Bacillus pumilus: one gene and its partner. Each later gene encodes a partner of the first gene's protein in a complex. Links are inferred from orthologs where the notes say so. Each region holds a gene or a part of one and is shown in the gene's direction. Other genes may lie near its edges. The genes, in order: nusB and rpsJ.

Region 1 (7,116 bases):
TATAAAGAAAAAGATAAATCCATACATAGGGGTGCAAATCCATGTTAAAAATTGAAGAAATTCATGAACTGATTAAATTAATTGACGAATCAACAATTGATGAATTTACGTACGAAAACGAAGGTGCAAAAATCAAACTGAAGAAAAATAAAGAAGTCGTTCAGCAAGTAGCGGCACCAGTGGCTCCTGTCCAAGCAGCTCCAGCTCAACAAGCTCCTAAAGCACAAGCTCCAGCTCAGACCGAAGCCCCTGCACAAGAGGCAGCTGCGTCTGAAAATCTGCATAAAATCACATCCCCAATGGTTGGCACATTTTATGCTTCATCTTCACCAGAAGCAGATCCATATGTGACATCAGGTTCTAAGGTGAAGGAAAACACAGTTGTGTGCATCGTAGAAGCGATGAAACTGTTTAATGAAATCGAAGCAGAAGTAAAAGGTGAAATCGTCGAAGTATTAGCTGAGAACGGTCAGCTTGTAGAATTCGGACAACCCCTCTTTCTAGTGAAAGCAGAGTAAGGAGTACGATCATGATTAAAAAGCTATTAATTGCAAACAGAGGAGAAATCGCAGTTAGAATTATCCGCGCTTGTAAAGAGCTTGGAATTGAAACAGTTGCGGTATTTTCTGAAGCGGATCGCGATGCGCTTCATGTTCAAATGGCTGATGAAGCATATTGCATCGGACCGACTGCTTCAAAAGATAGTTATTTAAATGTCACGAATATTGTTAGTGTAGCCAAATTAACAGGGACAGATGCCATCCATCCAGGATACGGCTTCCTTGCTGAAAATGCAGACTTCGCAGAGCTTTGCGAGGAATGCAATGTCATCTTTGTTGGGCCAACTGCGTCAGCGATTTCCAAAATGGGAACGAAAGATGTCGCAAGGGAAACAATGAAAGATGCTGGCGTTCCGATTGTTCCTGGTTCCCAAGGAATTGTAAAAGATCTTGATGATGCTGTTTCAACAGCAGCAAGTATTGGGTATCCTGTGATTATAAAAGCAACTGCCGGCGGCGGTGGTAAAGGAATCCGTGTAGCTCGTACCGAAGAAGAGCTTATTAACGGTGTCACCATCACGCAGCAGGAAGCAGCGCAAAACTTTGGTAACCCTGGCGTCTATTTAGAAAAGTTCATTGAAGACTTTAGACACGTGGAAATCCAAGTGCTTGCAGATCAGCATGGCAATACCATTCATTTAGGAGAGCGTGATTGCTCGATTCAAAGAAGAATGCAAAAGCTTCTTGAAGAAACGCCATCACCAGCGCTGAATGCAGACATCCGTGAGCAAATGGGTGAAGCAGCCGTAAAAGCTGCAGAAGCTGTTGAATACACTGGTGCTGGAACAGTCGAATTCATTTATGATTATAATGAAGAGAAGTTCTACTTCATGGAAATGAATACCCGTATTCAAGTAGAGCATCCTGTAACAGAAATGGTCACAGGTGTTGACTTGATCAAAGAACAAATTAAAGTCGCATCAGGTGAGAAGCTTTCTCTTACACAAGAGGATGTCGTATATGAAGGATGGGCAATCGAATGCCGTATTAATGCAGAGAACCCAGAGAAAAACTTCATGCCTTCAGCTGGTGAAATTAAAATGTATCTTCCGCCAGGCGGTCTAGGAGTACGTGTTGATTCTGCCGCTTATCCGGGCTATGTGATTCCGCCATATTACGATAGTATGATTGCAAAGGTGATCACATATGGTAAGACGAGAGAAGAAGCGATTGCGAGAATGAAACGCTCGCTTCAAGAATTCGTCATTGAAGGGGTCTACACAACGATCCCATTCCATCTAAGATTGCTTGAGCATGAAACATTTGTGAGTGGTAATTTTAATACGAAGTTTTTAGAAACATACCAAATCATGAAATAATCACAGCTTTCGGAGGTGAATGATCGTGTCAGAAAACAATTTGCTTGAAATGAACCTTGATGAAGATCAATTGGGAAAAGTGCAAATTGCACCAGAAGTGATTGAGGTCATTGCTGGGATCGCCGCTTCAGAAGTCGAAGGCATTGCCGAAATGCGCGGCAATTTCGCTGCTGATGTAGCAGAACGCTTTGGTAAGAAAAATCACCGTAAAGGTGTGAAAGTAGATGTCTCTGATGAAGGCATCACAATCGATGTATATTGTGTGGTTGAATTTGGCCTATCCATTCCAAAGGTATCCACTGCTGTACAAGAAAATATCCGTCAAACTCTTTTGAACATGACTGCTTTAACGATTAATGAAATCAATATTCATGTCGTTGGTATTCAATTTGATACTAAAGCATCTGAGGCTGAAGTAGATCAAGAAATGTAAAAAAAGAGTTCAAGTGAAACCAAGGAGGCATTGCCTCTTTGGTTTTTTAAAGCCCATTTTTGGGTCATTTCCGAATAATAAAGATCTCACACGTTGATTGATTCGTTTTTCGTCACAGCTCGCATGGATCTTGGTGCGACCACGGTCAAAATATGTTATGATCTCTGTATGGCTTAACGACAAGCGGATAAAGTGGTTAAAGGAGTAAATAATGAAAAGAAGAACTGCAAGAGAAAAGGCGCTACAAACATTATTTCAAATTGATGTGAGCAATATTGATCCGAAAGAGGCCATTACACATGCGCTGGATGAACAAGAATCAGATCCTTTTTTCGAGGAGCTGGTTTTCGGTGTGCTTGAACAAAAGGACAAGCTCGATGACATGATTTCACAGCATCTAGTGAATTGGAAACTCGATCGTATTGCAAACGTAGACAGAGCCATTTTAAGGCTGTCTGTGTACGAGATGGTGTATCAAGAAGATATCCCGGTTAGTGTCTCAATGAATGAAGCGATTGAACTGGCCAAATTATTCGGTGACGATAAAGCATCGAAATTTGTAAATGGAGTACTTTCAAACATTAAAAACGACCTAAAGCAGCAATAGGAGGATTCGACATGACAGCAACAATCATCGATGGGAAAGAAACAGCAAAAGAAAAGCGTGAGCAATTAGCAAAAGAAGTAGAAGAGCTAAAACAAAAAGGTGTCACACCTGGTCTTGCCGTTATTCTAATCGGTGATGATCCGGCTTCACTTTCTTACGTACGTGGGAAGAAAAAAGCAGCAGAAGCAATGGGGATGCATTTCCAGCTAGATCATTTAGATGCTTCTTTAACAGAAGAAGCATTGCTTCAGCTGATTGATCAGTACAATGCGAACGATCAATTCCACGGGATTCTTGTTCAGCTTCCACTGCCAAAACATATTTCTGAAAAAGCCGTGATTGAACGTATTTCACCTGAAAAAGATGTTGATGGTTTCCATCCATTGAATATCGGGAAAATGCTCCTTGGGGAAGACACATTCCTTCCATGCACACCAGCAGGCATTGTTGAATTACTAAATAAAACGGGCGTCAGTCTTTCTGGAAAAGAAGTCGTTGTTGTCGGACGCAGCAATATTGTCGGTAAACCAGTAGGACAATTACTGTTAAACGAAAACGCAACGGTTACTTATTGCCATTCAAGAACAGCGAATATTTCAGAACATACGTTGAAAGCGGATATTTTAGTTGTTGCCGTCGGTCGAGCAAACTTTATTAAAGCTGACCAAATTAAAGAAGGCGCTATTGTGATCGATGTAGGAGTCAATCGGTTGGATAATGGAAAGCTTGTTGGAGATGTTGATTTTGAAGAGGCAAAAGAAAAAGCTTCTTATATCACACCAGTCCCTGGCGGAGTCGGTCCAATGACGATTACGATGCTTGCACATAATACGGTTAAATCAGCAAAACGTACATTAGCATAAGCTTTATCCATTCATCCACCTGCATGCTGCTGGTGGATGAATGTGCGTTTTTGAAGAGGAGGAATACGTCATGAGTGAAAAAGCCTTTGTGACGGTCACAGCCCTTACAAAATACATAAAAAGAAAATTTGATGTTGATCCGCATTTAGAAGATATTTGGATCAAAGGTGAGCTATCCAATGTCAAGATTCATTCAAGAGGACATGTGTACTTCACCTTAAAAGACGAAAACGCACGCATGCAAGCTGTCATGTTTCAGCGCTCTGCGGCGAAGCTGCCTTTTTCACCTAAGAGTGGAATGAAGGTGTTTGTACGCGGCGGAATTCAAGTCTATGAACCAAGCGGCAACTATCAATTATATGCAAAAGAAATGCAGCCTGATGGTGTTGGTGCTCTTCATCTCGCTTATGAAGAGCTGAAGAAAAAGCTAGCAAGTGAAGGCTTATTTGATGCGCGCTATAAAAAGCCAATCCCTGAATATCCAGAGGTTGTTGGTGTCATTACGTCTCCAACAGGAGCGGCTGTTCGAGATGTCATTACGACCATTAATCGGCGCTATCAGCAGGCGAAAATCATTGTGCTTCCGGCGCTCGTTCAAGGTGAGCATGCGACCCGTTCCATCGTAGAGCGGATTAAGGAAGCGAATGAAAAACAGCTCTGTGATGTCTTGATTGTCGGAAGAGGAGGCGGTTCGATTGAAGAGCTTTGGGCTTTTAATGAAGAAGCTGTCGCAAGAGCCATCTTCGCATCAGACATTCCAATCATATCTGCAGTTGGACACGAAACAGACTTTACGATCAGTGATTTCACTGCAGATATGAGAGCACCCACACCAACAGGAGCAGCCGAACTTGCTGTTCCAAGCACGACCGATTTAATTGAACGAATCAAATCAATCGATATACGGCTAACAAGAGCGGTAAAGAATCGAACCTCACAAGCGAAGGATCGTCTTGTGGCGCTGCAATCCTCTTATGCCTTCCGTTTTCCAAAACGATTACAGGAGCAAAAAGAGCAGCAATTCGATTTGGTATTTGACCGTTTTCAAAAACAGCTATCGAGGCAAATTGAGCTAAAACGCAGTCAGCTAGACCGCCAGACATACAGGCTGAAGCCGCTTCACCCTAAAGAGCAGCTGCTTCAAGCGAAAAAACGCCACGCCAATGAAACAGAACAGCTCATTCGCAGTATGAATGTGCAAATGAAAACAATTCATTCGCAGTTCCAATCGGTTCTTGGTAAACTAAATGCATTAAATCCACTTCAAGTGATGGAAAGAGGCTATAGCTTAGCCTATAAAGAAGATGAACTAATAAAAAGTGTGAACCAAGTAGAGACGCAGGATCAGCTGACCATCACGATGAAGGATGGACGTCTGATTTGTGAGGTTATTGAGAAGGAGGGGCAATCAACATGACAGAATCCAATAAACAAAAAGAAGAACAAATGACATTTGAAGAGGCGATGAAAGGTCTTGAGGAGATTGTGGGAAAGCTCGAAGAAGGAGATGTACCACTTGAGCAGGCCATTCATTATTTCCAAGAAGGGATGACCCTTTCGAAGCTTTGTCATGAAAAATTACAGCATGTTGAAAAGCAAATGGATTTCATTTTAAAAGAGGACGGTGAGCTAGCTCCCTTCTCAGTGAAGGAGGCCGATGCTGGTGACAAGTAATTTAAATGAATTTTTAACAACACGAAAACAGACCATTGAAGATTATTTATTTACATATGTTCAGGAATTGACGATTCCTGAAGACCTGAAATCTTCTATGCTCTATTCTCTTAAAGCGGGCGGGAAAAGGCTTCGACCTGTTCTCGTTCTTGCTCTTCTAAATGCCTACGGTAAAAACGAAGAAGACGGTATACCTGTCGGCTGTGCGGTTGAGATGATTCATACGTATTCATTGATACATGATGACCTTCCTTGCATGGACGACGATGACCTTCGCAGAGGAAAACCGACGAATCATAAAGTGTACGGAGAAGCAACAGCGGTTCTCGCAGGTGATGCCCTTTTAACAGAAAGCTTCCGCCTGATTACATCTCAGCTGTCTAGCAGCGTCTCTGCTGACAAAAAGCTCAGAATTGTGGATGAGCTTGTAAAGTCAGCAGGTGCTCTAGGAATGGTTGGCGGTCAATTTGACGACATGGAAGCAGAGCAAAAGCAAGTATCGCTTGCTGAACTAGAATCCATTCACGCCCGTAAAACAGGAAAACTCCTTACGTTCAGCGTCGCAGCAGGTGCAATGCTAGCAGGAGCATCAGATGACGATATCGAAAAGCTAAGGGAATTTAGCTATCATATTGGCATTGCGTTTCAAATCCGTGATGATATTTTAGATCTCGAAGGAAGCGAAGAAAAAATCGGAAAACGGGTCGGCTCTGATACAGCAAATGAAAAGTCGACATATCCTTCTTTATTAACGCTTTCAGGAGCAAAAGAAAAGCTGCATGAGCACATCACACGTGCAAAAGAAATTGTCTCAAATCTTCAATTAGAGCAGCAATTGTTGCATGATTTATGTGATCTAATTGCCTCAAGAGATCATTAAAAACAGCCTAGATTTGAGGGTCCTCGAGCAATTGTGGTAAACTGTAAACAGTTTATTATGATGAGACAACTCTTATTCCCTATTGGTTTTCAAAGGAATGAGGCATTATAGATGTATATAGAAATTTTGTTGAAAGCGAGTTGATCCTAATTGGATCTTTTATCAATAAAAAATCCAACGTTTCTAAAAGGAATGTCAAATGCAGAATTAGAGGAGCTTAGCGCTGACATTCGCATGTTTTTAATTGAGTCCTTAGCTAACTCTGGTGGGCATATCGGTCCGAACCTAGGAGTCGTTGAACTGACTGTTGCGCTTCATAAAGTATTTGACAGCCCAAAAGACAAATTCCTCTGGGATGTTGGACATCAGTCGTACGTTCATAAGCTGTTAACGGGAAGAGGGGCGGAGTTTGATACACTTCGTCAATATAAAGGGCTTTGCGGTTTTCCTAAACGAAATGAAAGCGAGCATGATGTGTGGGAGACAGGTCACAGTTCAACCTCGTTATCTGGCGCGATGGGTATGGCGGCAGCGCGTGATATCAAAGGGACAGATGAATATATCCTGCCGATTATCGGAGACGGTGCACTAACCGGAGGTATGGCGCTAGAAGCTTTGAATCATATCGGTGATGAAAAGAAAGATATGATTGTCATATTAAACGACAATGAAATGAGTATTGCACCAAACGTCGGTGCGATTCACACAATGCTTGGCAGATTACGTACAGCTGGCAAATACCAATGGGTAAAAGACGAACTTGAATATTTATTCAAGCGC
Region 2 (7,092 bases), 2.1 Mb from region 1 along the record:
TAAAAGAGACTCCTTGCAAAAGGGTCTCTTTTTTTGCTTTTCCAGATCAGAACGGCTACTATAAGCTATAGAATCTAAATGGAACCGAGAGGATCACTGGAATGGCGAAGACATATTTGAAGAAATGGTTAATCGGCGGGGTTGACCAATGGATTATGATCAAAGAAGATCACGCAAGTGAAGCGAAGCCTGTTCTTTTATTTTTACACGGTGGGCCCGGCTCCGCTCAAATCAGTTATATCGATTCGTTTCATGAGGAACTTAATCAAGATTTTACAGTTGTTCATTGGGATCAGCGAGGTGCGGGACTTTCCTATCAAAAGAACCTCCCCAATACTTCTATGACCATTCAGCAATTTATTGAAGATACGATTGAACTGACAGAGAAAGTCCTTTCATATCTAGGTCAATCAAAATTGTACATCGCCGGATATTCATGGGGGTCATTAATCGCCATACAAGCAGTACATAAGCGCCCAGATCTATATCACGCTTATTATGGAATTAGTCAGGTAGTAGATGTAATAAAAGAAGATATTGTGTCATACAAGCTTCTTTTAGAGAAATGCGAACGAAATCGGTTGTTTACTTGTTGCCTGCGATTACTGACGCCTCCTCCGTGGAAACGAATATCAGCTCATGCTCTGTTCTCTCTATATAAAGAGCTCGGAAGCGTAGGTCTCACACATAGGTGGAAGCCGCTGATTCAAATGCTACGCGGATTTCTTTTTAGTAAGGAATATCAGCTCAAAGATAAGTGGAATTTCCTTAAAGGACAGAAGCTTAGTCAGGACATGCTATGGAATGAATTGATGAATGAGAGCATTGAATACCGAGTTTCTACTATATTAATACCTTGTTACTTTATCATTGGTGAATATGACATGATTACACCAGTTGCTGTATCAAAACCTTATGTTGAGCAATTAACAGCACCAGTCAAAGAATGGTTCACCTTTAAAGAATCTGCACATTCCCCGCATCTAGAAGAACCAGAAGAATTTATTCGTACCATAAAAAAGACGGCTGTACATCATCTTCAGGGAAAGCTTGATTTATAGGCTCAACCCCTGTATAATATGAAAAGTGTGCAAATCATAAATTTATCCGATTTATTATTGCAACACGCAGGCCAATTTGGTACAATAGTGCATGTTGGTCTTTGACTGCGATGAAGTGAGAGGTTGCTGACACACCCGGCCGCTTTGCCATGGCAAGGTGATCAGGTTTTTCTCACGGAGAACTGTCTAACGTAAGTAGGCGAAAAGGAGGGAAAATAATGGCAAAACAAAAAATTCGTATTCGTTTAAAAGCATATGATCATAGAATTCTTGATCAATCTGCTGAGAAGATTGTTGAAACGGCTAAGCGTTCTGGTGCTAGTGTATCTGGTCCAATCCCGCTTCCAACTGAAAAATCAGTTTACACAATCCTTCGTGCGGTGCATAAGTACAAAGATTCTCGTGAGCAATTTGAGATGCGTACTCACAAACGTCTAATCGACATCGTGAATCCAACTCCACAAACAGTTGATGCACTTATGCGTTTAGATTTACCATCTGGTGTAGATATCGAAATCAAACTTTAATTCAAATAGAAAACACATATTATAGGAGGTGTGACTAATGACCAAAGGAATCTTAGGTAGAAAAATTGGTATGACGCAAGTATTCGCAGAAAACGGTGATCTTATCCCTGTAACTGTTGTTGAGGCTGCTGCTAACGTTGTTCTTCAAAAGAAGACTGCTGACACGGATGGCTATGAAGCAATCCAAATCGGTTTTGACGACAAACGTGAAAAGCTTTCTAACAAACCAGAGAAGGGCCACGTTGCTAAAGCGGAAACTGCTCCTAAGCGCTTCGTAAAAGAATTACGCGGTGCGGAGTTAGATGCGTATGAAGTTGGTCAGGAAGTCAAAGTTGATATTTTCGCAAATGGAGATATCGTAGATGTAACAGGAACATCAAAAGGTAAAGGATTCCAAGGGGCTATCAAGCGCCACGGACAATCACGCGGACCAATGACTCACGGTTCACGTTACCACCGTCGTCCTGGTTCAATGGGACCTGTTGATCCAAACCGAGTATTCAAAGGTAAACTTCTTCCAGGTCGTATGGGCGGAGAGCAAATCACTGTCCAAAACCTTGAGATCGTTAAAGTTGATGCAGAACGTAATCTTCTATTGATCAAAGGAAATGTACCAGGAGCTAAAAAATCTCTAGTAACTGTAAAGAGTGCAGTTAAATCTAAATAACTCTCTTAGGAAAGGAGGAAACAAGTCATGCCAAAAGTAGCATTATTTAACCAAAACGGTTCTACTAACGGTGAAATCGAATTAAACGCTTCTGTGTTTGGAATCGAGCCAAACGAAAGCGTAGTATTCGATGCTATTCTTATGCAAAGAGCTTCCTTACGTCAAGGAACTCACAAAGTAAAAACTCGTTCTGAAGTACGTGGCGGAGGTCGTAAGCCTTGGAGACAGAAGGGTACTGGTCGTGCTCGTCAAGGTTCTATCCGTTCACCACAATGGCGCGGAGGCGGTATCGTATTCGGTCCAACACCACGCAGCTATTCTTATAAATTACCTAAAAAAGTTCGCCGCTTGGCTATCAAGTCAGTATTGTCTTCTAAAGTAATCGACAACAACATCATCGTTCTTGAAGATCTGACTCTTGATGCAGTGAAAACGAAAGAATTCGCAGGCATCCTTAAAGGATTATCTGTCGAGAAGAAAGCGTTGATCGTCACTGCGGATGCAAACGAAACAGTTGCTTTATCTGCTCGTAACATCCCTGGAGTAACAGTTGTTGAAGCTAACGGTATCAACGTTCTTGACGTTGTCAACCACGAGAAACTTCTGATCACTAAAGCAGCGGTTGAAAAAGTAGAGGAGGGACTTGCATAATGAAAGATCCTCGTGATGTTCTAAAGCGCCCTATCATTACTGAACGTTCTGCTGATCTAATGACAGAGAAGAAGTACACGTTCGAAGTTGATGTCAGAGCTAACAAAACAGAAGTGAAAGACGCTGTTGAAGAAATCTTTGGAGTGAAAGTTGAGAAAGTCAACGTTCAAAATTACAAAGGGAAATCTAAACGCGTTGGACGCTACACTGGTATGACTAGCCGTCGCAGAAAAGCGATCGTGAAATTAACAGCTGACAGCAAAGAAATCGAAATTTTTGAAGCGTAAATCTTAAAAAGAAGGAGGGAAATTCAAAATGGCGATTAAAAAGTATAAACCAACCAGTAATGGTCGTCGTGGCATGACTACTTCAGATTTTGCTGAAATCACGACTGACAAACCAGAAAAATCGTTGCTTGCGCCGCTTCACAGAAAAGGCGGACGTAACAACCAAGGTAGAATGACTGTTCGTCATCAAGGTGGCGGTCATAAACGTCAATACCGTATCATCGACTTTAAACGTGATAAAGACGGTATACCTGGACGCGTTGCTACAATCGAGTATGATCCAAACCGTTCAGCGAACATCGCTCTTGTAAACTATGCAGATGGTGAGAAACGTTACATTCTTGCTCCGAAAGGAATCCAAGTTGGTACTGAAGTTACTTCTGGACCAGAATCTGACATCAAACCAGGTAATGCTCTTCCACTTATCAACATCCCAGTTGGTACAGTTGTGCATAACATTGAATTAAAACCAGGTAAAGGTGGACAATTAGTTCGTTCTGCTGGTACTTCTGCTCAAGTTCTTGGTAAAGAAGGTAAATACGTTCTTGTACGTTTGAACTCAGGAGAAGTTCGTATGATTCTTTCTGCTTGCCGTGCGACTATCGGTCAAGTTGGAAACGAGCAACACGAATTAATTAACATCGGTAAAGCTGGACGTTCACGCTGGAAAGGCGTACGCCCAACAGTTCGTGGTTCTGTAATGAACCCTAACGATCACCCACACGGTGGTGGTGAAGGACGTGCTCCAATCGGACGTAAATCACCAATGTCTCCTTGGGGCAAACCGACTCTTGGATTCAAGACTCGTAAGAAAACCAACAAGTCTGATAAATTCATTGTACGTCGTCGTAAAAACAAGTAACGGGGTTGTCTACGGTTCATTTAGGACCGTAGTTCAATCACGAAGGGAGGTTCCACAATGGCTCGCAGCTTAAAAAAAGGACCATTTGTTGATGATCATTTGATGGCTAAAGTCGAGAAATTGAATGAAACTGACAAAAAGCAAGTCGTAAAAACTTGGTCTCGTCGTTCTACAATTTTCCCACAATTCATCGGTCACACAATCGCTGTCTATGACGGACGCAAACATGTACCTGTTTTCATTTCTGAAGATATGGTAGGTCACAAATTGGGCGAATTCGCACCAAGCCGTACTTACAAAGGTCATGCTAGTGACGATAAAAAAACAAGACGCTAATGAGAGGAGGCTTTTAAATGCAAGCTAAAGCTGTCGCAAGAACAGTCCGTATTGCTCCTCGTAAAGCACGTCTAGTAATGGACCTGATCCGAGGTAAGCAAGTAGGAGAAGCAGTTTCTATCTTAAACCTTACACCTAAGGCTGCTTCACCAATTATTGAAAAAGTATTAAAATCTGCTATCGCAAACGCTGAGCACAACTACGAGTTGGACGCTAACAGCCTAGTGATTACTCAAGCATTCGTTGACGAAGGTCCAACACTTAAGAGATTCCGTCCACGTGCTATGGGTCGTGCGAGCGCAATTAACAAACGTACTAGCCACATTACAATCGTTGTATCAGAAAAGAAGGAGGGATAATCCGTGGGTCAAAAGGTAAATCCAGTAGGTCTTCGTATTGGCGTCATTCGTGATTGGGAATCTAAATGGTTCGCAGGAAAAGATTACGCTGACTTCTTACATGAAGACTTGAAAATCCGTGAATTCATCAGCAAGCGTTTGTCTGACGCGTCTGTTTCTAAAGTAGAAATCGAACGTGCTGCAAACCGCGTAAATATCACAATCCACACGGCTAAACCAGGTATGGTAATTGGTAAAGGCGGATCTGAAGTTGAAGCACTTCGTAAAGCTCTTAACAGCCTAACTGGCAAACGTGTACACATCAACATCCTTGAAATCAAAAGAGCAGATCTTGATGCTCAGCTAGTTGCTGAAAACATTGCTCGTCAACTTGAAAATCGTATTTCATTCCGTCGTGCACAAAAACAAACAATCCAACGCACAATGCGTGCTGGAGCACAAGGAATCAAAACAATGGTTTCTGGTCGTCTTGGCGGTGCAGATATTGCTCGTTCTGAATATTACAGTGAAGGTACTGTTCCGTTGCACACACTTCGTGCTGACATCGACTATGCTACTGCTGAAGCTGACACTACTTATGGTAAGCTTGGCGTAAAAGTATGGATCTATCGTGGAGAAGTCCTTCCAACTAAGAAGAATACTGCGGAAGGAGGAAAATAATATGTTATTGCCAAAACGCGTGAAGTATCGCAGAGAACATCGTGGAAAAATGCGTGGACGTGCAAAAGGTGGTACTGAAGTACATTTCGGTGAGTACGGTATCCAAGCTCAAGAAGCTTCTTGGATCACGAACCGTCAAATCGAAGCTGCTCGTATTGCTATGACTCGTTACATGAAACGTGGCGGTAAAGTTTGGATTAAAATTTTCCCTTCTAAGCCATACACAGCTAAACCTCTAGAGGTCCGCATGGGTTCCGGTAAAGGTGCTCCAGAAGGATGGGTGGCTGTAGTAAAACCAGGCAAAGTTTTATTTGAAATTTCTGGTGTGTCTGAAGAAGTTGCTCGTGAAGCTCTTCGTCTTGCATCTCACAAATTGCCAATTAAAACGAAGTTCGTAAAACGTGAAGAAATTGGTGGTGAATCAAATGAAAGCTAATGAAATTCGTGACCTTACCACTGCTGAAATTGAACAAAAAGTAAAGTCTCTTAAAGAAGAACTTTTCAATCTTCGTTTCCAATTAGCGACTGGGCAGCTTGAAAACACTGCTCGCATTCGTGAAGTGCGTAAATCAATCGCACGCATGAAAACTGTGATTCGTCAAAGAGAAATCGCTGCTAATAAATAATAATTAGAGGGGAGGCCCCGCAAACATGAGCGAACGTAACCAACGTAAAGTGTATCAAGGTCGTGTTGTTTCTGACAAAATGGATAAAACCATCACTGTTGTAGTTGAAACATACAAAAAGCATTCACTTTATGGCAAACGTGTAAGATACTCTAAAAAGTTCAAAGCACATGATGAAAACAACCAAGCAAAAATCGGAGACATCGTAAAGGTCATGGAAACTCGTCCTTTATCTGCGACTAAACGCTTTCGTCTAGTTGAAGTTGTCGAAGAAGCCGTTATTATCTAATAAAGTTCGGATTTCTTTTTCCGAAAGGAGGTAACATTAATGATTCAACAGGAGACTCGTTTAAAAGTAGCTGACAACTCTGGCGCACGCGAAGTACTAACGATTAAAGTTCTTGGTGGCTCTGGACGTAAGACGGCTAACATCGGTGATGTCATTGTTTGTACGGTTAAACAAGCAACACCAGGAGGCGTTGTCAAAAAAGGTGAAGTTGTGAAAGCAGTTATCGTTCGTACAAAGAGCGGAGCTCGCAGAAACGATGGATCTTACATCAGCTTCGATGAAAATGCATGTGTCATTATCCGTGACGACAAGAGCCCACGTGGAACTCGTATCTTCGGACCAGTAGCACGTGAACTTCGTGAAAACAACTATATGAAAATTGTTTCTCTAGCACCAGAAGTACTTTAATGAATACAATCCGCGACTCAAGGAGGTGCGATTAAATGCATGTTAAAAAGGGCGATAAAGTAGTGGTTATCTCTGGTAAAGATAAAGGTAAACAAGGAGTCATCCTTGCTGCTTTCCCTAAGAATGACCGTGTTTTAGTAGAAGGTATTAACCTTGTGAAAAAACACTCTAAACCAACCCAAGCTAACCCTCAGGGCGGAATTTCTGAACAAGAAGCGCCGATCCACGTATCAAACGTAATGCCGCTTGATCCTAAAACGGGTGAAGTGACACGTGTTGGGTATAAAGTTGAGGACGGAAAGAAAGTCCGTGTAGCGAAAAAATCTGGGCAAGTTCTAGATAAATAGTAAATAAGGAAG

The links.
Region 2: the proteins of nusB (region 1) and rpsJ are in contact, whole or in part, in a solved structure (PDB 3D3B), measured with the Escherichia coli proteins. The link is inferred for Bacillus pumilus from one-to-one orthologs.

Annotation. Positions count from the first base shown.
Region 1 is NZ_LT906438.1:2,192,216-2,199,331, reverse strand. The notes cover bases 1,265-4,221. They hold nusB (transcription antitermination factor NusB), read left to right. Parts: upstream 1,265-2,523; coding sequence 2,524-2,919; downstream 2,920-4,221. Other genes in these bases: xseA (exodeoxyribonuclease VII large subunit), read left to right, coding at 3,853-4,221; folD (bifunctional methylenetetrahydrofolate dehydrogenase/methenyltetrahydrofolate cyclohydrolase FolD), read left to right, coding at 2,931-3,782; CKW02_RS11180 (Asp23/Gls24 family envelope stress response protein), read left to right, coding at 1,905-2,312; accC (acetyl-CoA carboxylase biotin carboxylase subunit), read left to right, coding at 1,265-1,879. Outside these bases: accB (acetyl-CoA carboxylase biotin carboxyl carrier protein), read left to right, coding at 42-518; more of accC, read left to right, coding at 530-1,264; more of xseA, read left to right, coding at 4,222-5,199; CKW02_RS11160 (exodeoxyribonuclease VII small subunit), read left to right, coding at 5,196-5,456; CKW02_RS11155 (polyprenyl synthetase family protein), read left to right, coding at 5,440-6,336; dxs (1-deoxy-D-xylulose-5-phosphate synthase), read left to right, coding at 6,487-7,116. UniProt on the Escherichia coli protein: Part of the processive rRNA transcription and antitermination complex (rrnTAC). The complex forms an RNA-chaperone ring around the RNA exit tunnel of RNA polymerase (RNAP).
Region 2 is NZ_LT906438.1:137,295-144,386, forward strand. The notes cover bases 1-2,933. They hold rpsJ (30S ribosomal protein S10), read left to right. Parts: upstream 1-1,279; coding sequence 1,280-1,588; downstream 1,589-2,933. Other genes in these bases: CKW02_RS00725 (alpha/beta fold hydrolase), read left to right, coding at 102-1,061; rplC (50S ribosomal protein L3), read left to right, coding at 1,626-2,255; rplD (50S ribosomal protein L4), read left to right, coding at 2,283-2,906; rplW (50S ribosomal protein L23), read left to right, coding at 2,906-2,933. Also shown: more of rplW, read left to right, coding at 2,934-3,193; rplB (50S ribosomal protein L2), read left to right, coding at 3,222-4,055; rpsS (30S ribosomal protein S19), read left to right, coding at 4,113-4,391; rplV (50S ribosomal protein L22), read left to right, coding at 4,409-4,750; rpsC (30S ribosomal protein S3), read left to right, coding at 4,754-5,410; rplP (50S ribosomal protein L16), read left to right, coding at 5,412-5,846; rpmC (50S ribosomal protein L29), read left to right, coding at 5,836-6,036; rpsQ (30S ribosomal protein S17), read left to right, coding at 6,062-6,325; rplN (50S ribosomal protein L14), read left to right, coding at 6,365-6,733; rplX (50S ribosomal protein L24), read left to right, coding at 6,769-7,080. UniProt on the Escherichia coli protein: Involved in the binding of tRNA to the ribosomes. Part of the processive rRNA transcription and antitermination complex (rrnTAC). The complex forms an RNA-chaperone ring around the RNA exit tunnel of RNA polymerase (RNAP).